DNA from 4 places in the Vibrio parahaemolyticus genome. Region 2 is predicted to be linked to each of the others. Evidence: predicted binding sites of a transcription regulator. Region 2 holds the regulator's gene; each other region holds the start of a gene.

Evidence for each region. Region 2 encodes CRP, which controls carbon source genes, mostly activating them, when cyclic AMP is high. Its sites were predicted from a motif close to TGTGANNNNNNTCACA; they were not measured.
Region 1: deoD (purine-nucleoside phosphorylase) is a predicted target of CRP. The motif match lies at 1,196-1,211, and genes of this name have one in related genera.
Region 3: DYB02_RS14060 (NupC/NupG family nucleoside CNT transporter) is a predicted target of CRP. The motif match lies at 1,548-1,563, and genes of this name have one in related genera.
Region 4: DYB02_RS19575 (glycogen/starch/alpha-glucan phosphorylase) is a predicted target of CRP. The motif match lies at 673-688, and genes of this name have one in related genera.

The regions. Positions count from the first base shown of each region.
Region 1 covers NZ_UHIL01000002.1:446,372-448,579, forward strand. Annotated here, with positions in the region: gene DYB02_RS18865 (YbgA family protein) at 1-931, opposite strand, end outside; gene deoD (purine-nucleoside phosphorylase) at 1,330-2,040, shown strand; gene DYB02_RS18880 (lactate dehydrogenase) at 2,109-2,208, shown strand, end outside.
Region 2 covers NZ_UHIL01000001.1:3,038,533-3,040,740, forward strand. Annotated here, with positions in the region: gene DYB02_RS15570 (phosphoribulokinase) at 1-443, shown strand, start outside; gene crp (cAMP-activated global transcriptional regulator CRP) at 684-1,316, shown strand; gene DYB02_RS15580 (DUF1338 domain-containing protein) at 1,473-2,208, opposite strand, start outside.
Region 3 covers NZ_UHIL01000001.1:2,747,430-2,749,637, forward strand. Annotated here, with positions in the region: gene DYB02_RS14060 (NupC/NupG family nucleoside CNT transporter) at 120-1,403, opposite strand; gene DYB02_RS14065 (TatD family hydrolase) at 1,608-2,208, opposite strand, start outside.
Region 4 covers NZ_UHIL01000002.1:592,389-594,596, reverse strand. Annotated here, with positions in the region: gene malT (HTH-type transcriptional regulator MalT) at 1-111, opposite strand, end outside; gene DYB02_RS19575 (glycogen/starch/alpha-glucan phosphorylase) at 865-2,208, shown strand, end outside.

The sequences.
Region 1 (2,208 bases), on a different contig from region 2:
TCATCTCCTGCGGGTGTGGCTCTAAAAACTTCTGTTTTTGCAGATATTCATCTGGATAAGCATTTAGATAGTGTTTAATTAATGTTAGTGGCGCGAGCAATGGCAGCGTGCCAGTGCGATAGTCTTGAATCACGGTCGCGAGTTCTTCTTTTTCATCTTTGTTTAGAGAGCGTTTGAAATACCCTTGAAGATGCATCAACACATTCGTGTTGTTTTTGCGACTGGCACGGTTCGATAGCGCCGTCATCAGACCTAATCGATATTCTCGGTAAAACTCGTCAATCTCATAGTTGGCAACATCTGCGACTAAGCGCCCCAAAGATCGATACGACTCTGGATGGTGCGCCATAAGCGTTAGCTTATAACGAGAATGGAAATCGATGATCTTACCGCGTGTCGGCTCACCTGCCATCGATTCATAAAAATCGTTGAGACAGTAAATGCGAGTAATGAAGTTCTCTTTAAGAACGGGATCATTTAAGCGTCCATCTTCTTCGACAGGTAACCACGGCATTTTTTCCATCAACGTTTTCGTGTAAAGACCAACCCCTTCTTTTGCAGCGTTGTTTTTGCTGTACACTTTTACGCGTTCCATACCGCATGTTGGCGATTTGGCACAAACGATATAACCACACAATTGCTCATTTTGAAGCTCATCCACTTTATTTGCGGAGTAAGTCAGCATGTTATCTGTGTGATCATTGTCGGGATTTTTCGTTTCAACCAACGCGATGCGTTCTTCATTACTGATTAAACGAATCGTCGGGCGTGGCACTGGCATGCCTACCCCCACTTCTGGGCATACAGAAACAAAGTCAAAATAATTGCTAAGCTCTTTAGTTACAAAGTTACTGACTTTATGACCAGAGTCGAAACGCACGCGTTCACCTAGCACGCAAGAACTGATACCTACTTTGATTGAAGATTCCATAGCAACGTCATCCCTATACAAAAAGTTTAGTTGTATAACTTATAGCAAGCCACCCTAAATTGTACAAGAAAATTAGTTGTACAATTTAATCGTTTTACTTACTCCTCCGCGATTTCGATCAGCTCGATTTAAAAAATATTTATCTTTTTCTTTGGCTGTTTTGTGTACGCAATCAACAAATCGCTCAAAAGCAAATCGATTGCCTTTTTGCTTTCAACAGATTTAGTTATCAATAGCGTGGTTAGTTTCGAAAAGGGTGTTTTTTGTGACTAACCTCTCAAGGGATCACTGTACGTCCCGATATTATTGCCTCAACGAAAACGAACAAGTTCAACAGAATTGGTAATAGCATCCTATAATAGATGCGTTTTATCAGAACAAAACTTTGGAGAGCACTTATGGCAACCCCACACATCAACGCACAACCAGGTGATTTCGCTGAAACAGTTCTAATGCCAGGCGACCCTTTGCGTGCTAAATACATTGCAGAAACTTTCCTTGAAGATGTGAAGCAAGTTTGTGACGTTCGCAACATGTTCGGCTTTACTGGCACTTACAAAGGTAAAAAAGTGTCTGTAATGGGTCACGGTATGGGTATCCCTTCATGCTGTATCTACGTACACGAGCTAATCGCTGAATACGGCGTGAAAAACGTTATCCGTGTAGGTAGCTGTGGCGCGGTACGTGACGACGTTAACCTAATGGACGTTGTTATCGGTATGGGTGCTTCTACAGACTCAAAAGTTAACCGTATCCGTTTCAACAACCACGATTTCGCTGCAATTGCTGACTTCAGCCTTCTAGAAGAAGCGGTTAAGCAAGCTCGCGCTCAAGAAGTGCCAGTGAAAGTAGGTAACGTATTCTCTGCAGACCTGTTCTACACACCAGAAGCAGACATCTTCGAGAAGATGGAAAAACTAGGTATCCTAGGTGTAGACATGGAAGCGGCAGGTATCTACGGCGTAGCTGCAGACCTAGGCGCGAAAGCTCTAACTATCCTAACGGTTTCTGACCACATCATCCGTGGCGAAAAACTAAGCTCAGAAGAGCGCCAAAAGTCGTTCAACGACATGATGAAAGTTGCTCTTGAAACAGCAATCAACATCTAAGAAGTTATTAAGTAATAATTTGCAGCCAGTGCCTGACTGGCTGCCCGAATTATCCCGAGGGGGCGATTGTGTCTAACGGCGAACTGCCAAAAGACGCAGATGGGTTACAACTCAACTTTTGTAAAACATTGGCGTGTGACAACTTTGGATTGAGTGATGCAAAGCGTT
Region 2 (2,208 bases):
TTGCTCAGCATGTGGACTTCTTAATTGGCATGGTGCCAATTGTAAACTTAGAGTGGATCCAAAAATTCGTGCGCGACACTCGCGATCGCGGCCATTCGCGTGAAGCGGTGATGGACTCAATCGTGCGCTCAATGGACGATTACCTCAATTACATCACTCCGCAGTTTTCTCGTACTCACATCAACTTTCAACGCGTCCCAACCGTCGATACCTCCAACCCGCTTAACGCCAAAGGCATTCCGAGTTTAGATGAAAGCTTTGTGGTGATTCGTCTGCGTGGCATTAAGAATGTCGACTTCCCATATCTGCTGGCCATGATTGATGGCTCATTTATGTCGCGCCACAACACCATTGTTGTGCCAGGCGGCAAAATGAGCTTTGCAATGGAGCTCATAGTTAGGCCTATCCTACAACAGCTGATTGAAACAGGAAAAATTGGCTAAAAACGTAGCGGGCTAGATGTTTACTTTTCATACCGTGATCATGTGCACAGTTTTGCTTACAAAATCTCAATCATGGCACGATTAAAATCAAGAAATCGTTTTCGAAAAAGGATACTATTTCTTACCGAAACACAAGAGAGCTTGCAGCATATAAAAAGTGCTCTTATTCTAGTAAGCCTAATTCAGGCTTAGCTAAAATATGGATAGCGCAAGCGTACCCTGCAGAGGAAGTGAGATATTATGGTTCTAGGTAAACCTCAAACCGACCCAACATTAGAGTGGTTTCTTTCACACTGTCATATTCATAAGTACCCATCAAAGAGCACGCTAATTCACGCAGGTGAAAAAGCTGAAACGTTGTACTACATCGTTAAAGGCTCTGTTGCGGTTCTTATCAAGGACGAAGAAGGTAAGGAAATGATTCTTTCTTACCTAAACCAAGGTGACTTTATTGGTGAACTTGGTCTATTCGAAGAAGACCAAGAGCGTACAGCTTGGGTTCGCGCTAAATCTCCTTGTGAAGTTGCTGAAATTTCTTTCAAGAAATTCCGTCAGCTTATCCAAGTAAACCCAGACATCCTAATGCGTCTTTCTGCGCAGATGGCTCGTCGTCTTCAAGTAACTAGCCAAAAAGTGGGTGACCTAGCGTTCCTAGACGTAACTGGTCGTATCGCTCAGACGCTTCTGAACCTTGCTAAACAACCAGATGCGATGACTCACCCAGACGGCATGCAAATCAAGATCACTCGTCAAGAAATCGGTCAAATCGTTGGCTGTTCTCGTGAGACAGTAGGTCGTATCTTGAAGATGCTAGAAGAGCAGAACCTAATCTCTGCGCACGGTAAAACTATCGTTGTTTACGGTACTCGTTAATCTCAATTTAGAGTGACACGAACAAAATTATAAAAGCCACCAATGGCGACATTGGTGGCTTTTTATTTACCTTGTTATTTACCTTGCAACTCAGTCAAACCCTAGGTCGCAAGAGGCTAACAAACAACAACGTTAGCCCGAGGTATTCCATGGCGTTTAGCCATTAGTACTTTCAAAAATTTTGTCTGCTGATGCTGCAACAAAGCCTGGATACAACTCGCCATTCTCCATTGGGTAACGTTTAGCAAACTCGTAAAAGCCACCTGGGATAATTTCCGAACCTTCTTCGAAGGTCACTGGCACTTTGTCTGCCATCGTCGACGATTGCTCAAGCAACACGTCTGGTGAGCCTTTCACCTCACCGCCCGACTCATTGATCACAAACCCTGCCTGACGAAGATGGTCGTTAACCTGTTTGACTTCATCGTGTTGATTCAGCTGATTCACACTCACCGTAAAGTGATTAGCACCATAACCGTGCGCGGCCAGCCAAGACGCATACTCGCTCTCTTTAGCCAACGTTTGGTAATCAGCAAAGCTTAGATCCCATAAGCGACCGCCATGCAGAAATGCACTGCCCGACAGTTTTTCAGCATCCACTTGCGCAACCAGTTTCGCCACAATATCTTGCAGCTCTGGCGAACACTCTTCGACTTTCAGCTCACTGATGAAGACTTTAGGCTGATTCGGATCTGGGTGCTCATAATGTTTTGCGACCAGTTTTTTGCTCTCAAATACGTAGTCCCCACACGCTTTATAGCCAGCAGCTAAAAACGGTTTCGCCAATGTCTCGATACCTAGCGGTTCAACATTGAAAGTGCGTAAAGCAATATGATCATTAATCAGAGCCTCATCTTCTTGTAGAAGCTGATGCACCTTAGCAGCAGAAGGA
Region 3 (2,208 bases), 290 kb from region 2:
TGTCTTGGGTTTACTCAGCGTAAAAATTTTGGTCCTGAAAAACGAAAAATGCCCCGCAGCAATCTCTTGCTACAGGGCATGGTTTAAAACGGCGTCTATATATTAAGAACCGATTCTAATTAAAATGCTGCAAGGCTTAGGCAGAAGCCTGCAATTGTCGCTGCCATAAGGTTAGACAACGTACCTGCAAGAACTGCTTTGATACCCATGCGAGCGATATCTGAACGACGGTTTGGTGCAAGGCTACCTAGACCACCAAGTAGGATCGCGATAGAAGAAAGGTTCGCGAAGCCACATAGTGCGAATGAGATGATAGCTGTTGTCTTCTCAGACATTACTTCACCAGTTGCTGCTACTACTTGAGCGCTGTCACCTAGGTAAGGTGTGAAGTTCAAGTAAGCAACGAATTCGTTGATAACTAGTTTCTGACCGATGAATGAACCAGCAACAACCGCTTCGTTCCATGGAACACCGATTAGGAATGCTAGTGGAGAGAATGCGTAACCTAGGATTAGTTCTAGAGTTAGCTCAGGCATGCCGAACCAACCACCGATGCCACCTAGCATACCGTTAACTAGAGCAATCAGACCAACGAATGCGATTAGCATTGCACCTACGTTTAGCGCAAGTTGTAGACCAGAAGCCGCACCGCCCGCTGCTGCGTCGATTACGTTAGCTGGTTTGTCGTCGCCACCGTCCATTGCTTCTTCGATATCTTCGTGAGGCTGATCAGTCTCTGGGTGAAGAATCTTAGCGAACAGTAGACCACCTGGTGCTGCCATGAATGATGCTGCTACTAGGTACTCTAGAGGAACACCCATAGATGCGTAACCTGCTAGTACACCACCAGCTACAGAAGCTAGACCACCACACATTACCGCGAATAGCTCAGATTGAGTCATTTTTGGAACGAATGGACGAACTACTAGAGGTGCTTCAGTTTGACCTACGAAGATGTTAGCTGCTGCTGACATTGATTCCGCACGAGAAGTACCAAGCGCTTTTTGAAGTGCACCACCAAGAATCTTGATAACCCACTGCATTACGCCAACGTAGTAAAGAACTGAAATCAGTGCTGAGAAGAAGATCAGTGTAGGAAGAACACGGAAAGCGAAGATGAAACCGCCGCCGCCGAATACTTCGAACATCTTGTCAGAAACAAGACCACCGAATAGGAACGATGAACCATTGTTACCGTAGTTGATAACGTTAGAAACACCAGTAGAGAAACCGTTTAGTAGATCACGGCCCCAAGGTACATAAAGTACGAATGCACCTAATGCGAATTGGATAGCGAATGCGCCACCCACAGTTCTTAGATTGATAGCTTTACGGTTATTAGAAAATGCAAATGCAATAGCAAGAAGCACTACCATACCGACTAGGCTCATAAACAGGCTCATAGTTTATGACTTCCTTATAAGTTATTTATTGGCGTGTTACAAAATGGAGCTATAAAGCGGGGGCAATTATACTCACGCAGAATCAATTAAAGTAATGCCACCCTCACACTTTCTTATAAGATTCATCATTGATTCACCCACCTTTGTGAGTTATCTCACAATAAGCAGGGAAACGTTTTCTATTTCAGACTACATCTTTAGATTTTATTCACAGATAGAGAAAGCAAAATTGCTATTTTCCCACAGCTGAGTGGCAATCGATTGCTTTCGCACACTATGCAACTCTGCGAGCTCATTGAATACATGAATGAGTTTGGCAGGGTGATTCGGCTCCCCTTGATAACCAAGTATAGGCATATCTGGAGCATCTGTTTCTATAACTAGATTTTCGAGTGGTAATCTTTGAATCGCGTCGCGAGTTTTATGGGCTCTCGGATAGGTAATGGTTCCACCAACACCGATGAAAAAACCTAATCTGACCCACTCCATTCCCTGCTGATAACTACCAGCAAACGCGTGCAAAACGCCACCACGAGGTAACTTCGCCGCTTTGACCATTTGAATGAGTCGATTGTGTGCTTTCCGGCTGTGCAAAATGACAGGAAGATTGAAACGCCTTGCCAGCTCAAATTGAGTTTCAAGCGCCCTTTCTTGTAGCTCAGGATCTACGTTAACTGCAAAGTCTAGTCCGCACTCTCCGATTGCCACACACTGTGGCGATTTTTGGTTGAGATAGCGTTCTAGTTCTGAAAGGTGTTGCTCAACGTTATCTTCTAGAAAATACGGATGAAAACCGAGCGCGTAA
Region 4 (2,208 bases), on a different contig from region 2:
GAACAAAACCAATTTGTAGTAAGGCGCTTGTTGTAGTAAGTCCAACACTCGTGGGCGCACAATGGCATTGTGTAGTCGGCCGGGACGAGTAAGTTTAGATGGAATCCACATTAGTAATTATGTCCTTATTTATGATACCCAAGTGACTTCAACGCACTGTTTTTAACAAGAGACCCTCTCGAAGTCTTCCTCTCGTCCAGCGACACCGTTAAACAACCATCAATGTTTCGGCGATTAAGCGTGATTTTCACTTTGCACTGCCCTGTTTTGGGTTTGGCAATATCCACACAAAATGCCATCTCCCGAGGTCACTTAGGTATAAAAGCTAGCAAAACTAGAAATGACTCACACCGCATAATTCTAGCTTGTATAAAAATTGCTCAATCTAGTAAGCCGAGAGGGATGGTACGACATCAGAAATGCTCGTTACTTTGATCCACTTCCTAATTCTCAAGAGTTGATGGATTTGGCATCAACTACGCCCTTGTTTTGTGATTTTTATCACTTAAATGTCTTTGGTGTTGGTGCTATTAAGATTGTGTTGCACATCTCTTGCGAAAAATTTCTCGATGTTAACGAAGCTAATGTGATCGGTAAGACACTTTTTGCATGATAGGTGAAAAGGGCAATAAAAAGCGTCATGAACAATCTTTAACCTTTCTCATATTTGGTTGTGATCAAAATCACTAAGAATAGGAGCCAAGGATGTCGTGTTGAGATTTGGATCACTAACTTCCTTATGGTCCCCCCTCTACGCCCTCACCCCTCCTCCTGCAAAGGAGGAGAATTAGGAGGATGTTTATTCACAGAGGTAAATGCACGATGTATGGCAGATGAATTACTAAAAGACGTGAGAATTTCGTAATGAAACCTACTCAACAGAAACAATTTGACAAGAAGTCCTTCCAAGACAGCGTTAAGAAACACCTTTCCGTAACTTACGCTCACACGGTTGAAAACGCAGACAGCCGCGCATGGTACCTAGCAATGGGTCGCGCACTGGCTGAGTTCACTACTTTTGATTTGCTTGCTACTGAAACCGATCCTCGCATCCAACAAGCGAAGAGCGTTAACTACCTTTCACTAGAATTCCTTATCGGTCGTTTAACGGGCAACAACTTAATCAGCATGGGTCTGTACGAACAAGTAACAGAAGCAATGGCTGAATTAGGTCATAACCTAACTGACCTTCTAGAAGAAGAGCGCGATCCATCACTTGGTAACGGTGGTCTTGGTCGTCTGGCTGCATGTTTCATGGATTCATGTGCTGCTCAAGAGTTCCCAACAGTGGGCTACGGCCTTCACTACGAATACGGCCTGTTTAAGCAGTCGTTCAAAGACGGTCGCCAACAAGAAGCACCAGACGCATGGCGTGGTGTGGAAGGCTACCCTTGGGAAGTCGCTCGTCCTGAGCTGGCGCAAGAAATCGGTTTTTACGGTCATGTTGAAGTTGTTAATGTAGACGGTAAAGAAGTTCGCAAATGGGTTCCTGGCATGTCTGTAAAAGCAATGCCTTGGGATCTGCCTATCGTAGGTTACGAATCAGACACAGTTTATCCGCTACGTCTTTGGGAATGTCAGGCGATTGCACCATTCTCACTAGCAAGCTTTAACAACGGTGATTACTTCGAAGCGCAACACGCACTGATCGACGCAGGTAACATCACCAAAGTGCTTTACCCGAACGACAACCACGAGAAAGGTAAAACACTGCGTCTGATGCAGCAGTACTTCCACTCAGCAGCGTCTGTACGCGACATCCTACGTCGCCACGAAGCAGCAGGCTACTCGCTAGCGGATCTACCTAAGCAAGAGACTATCCAGCTTAACGATACGCACCCAACGATTGCGATTCCTGAACTAATGCGCATCCTGATGGACGAAAAAGGTCTAACTTGGGAAGCGGCTTGGGAAATCAGCTCTAAGACATTCGCGTACACCAACCACACGCTACTTCCTGAAGCACTAGAGACATGGCCAGAGTCGCTAATCCAGCACCTACTACCACGTCACATGGAGATCATTTACGAGATCAACCATCGCTTCCTACAAGACGTACGTGCAATGTGGCCGGGTGATGTCGCGAAACAACAGAAGCTTTCTATCATCGAAGAAGGTTTCCACCGTATGGTTCGTATGGCAAACCTATGTGTAATCGGCTCTTACGCAGTAAACGGTGTAGCAGCACTTCACTCTGAATTGGTTAAG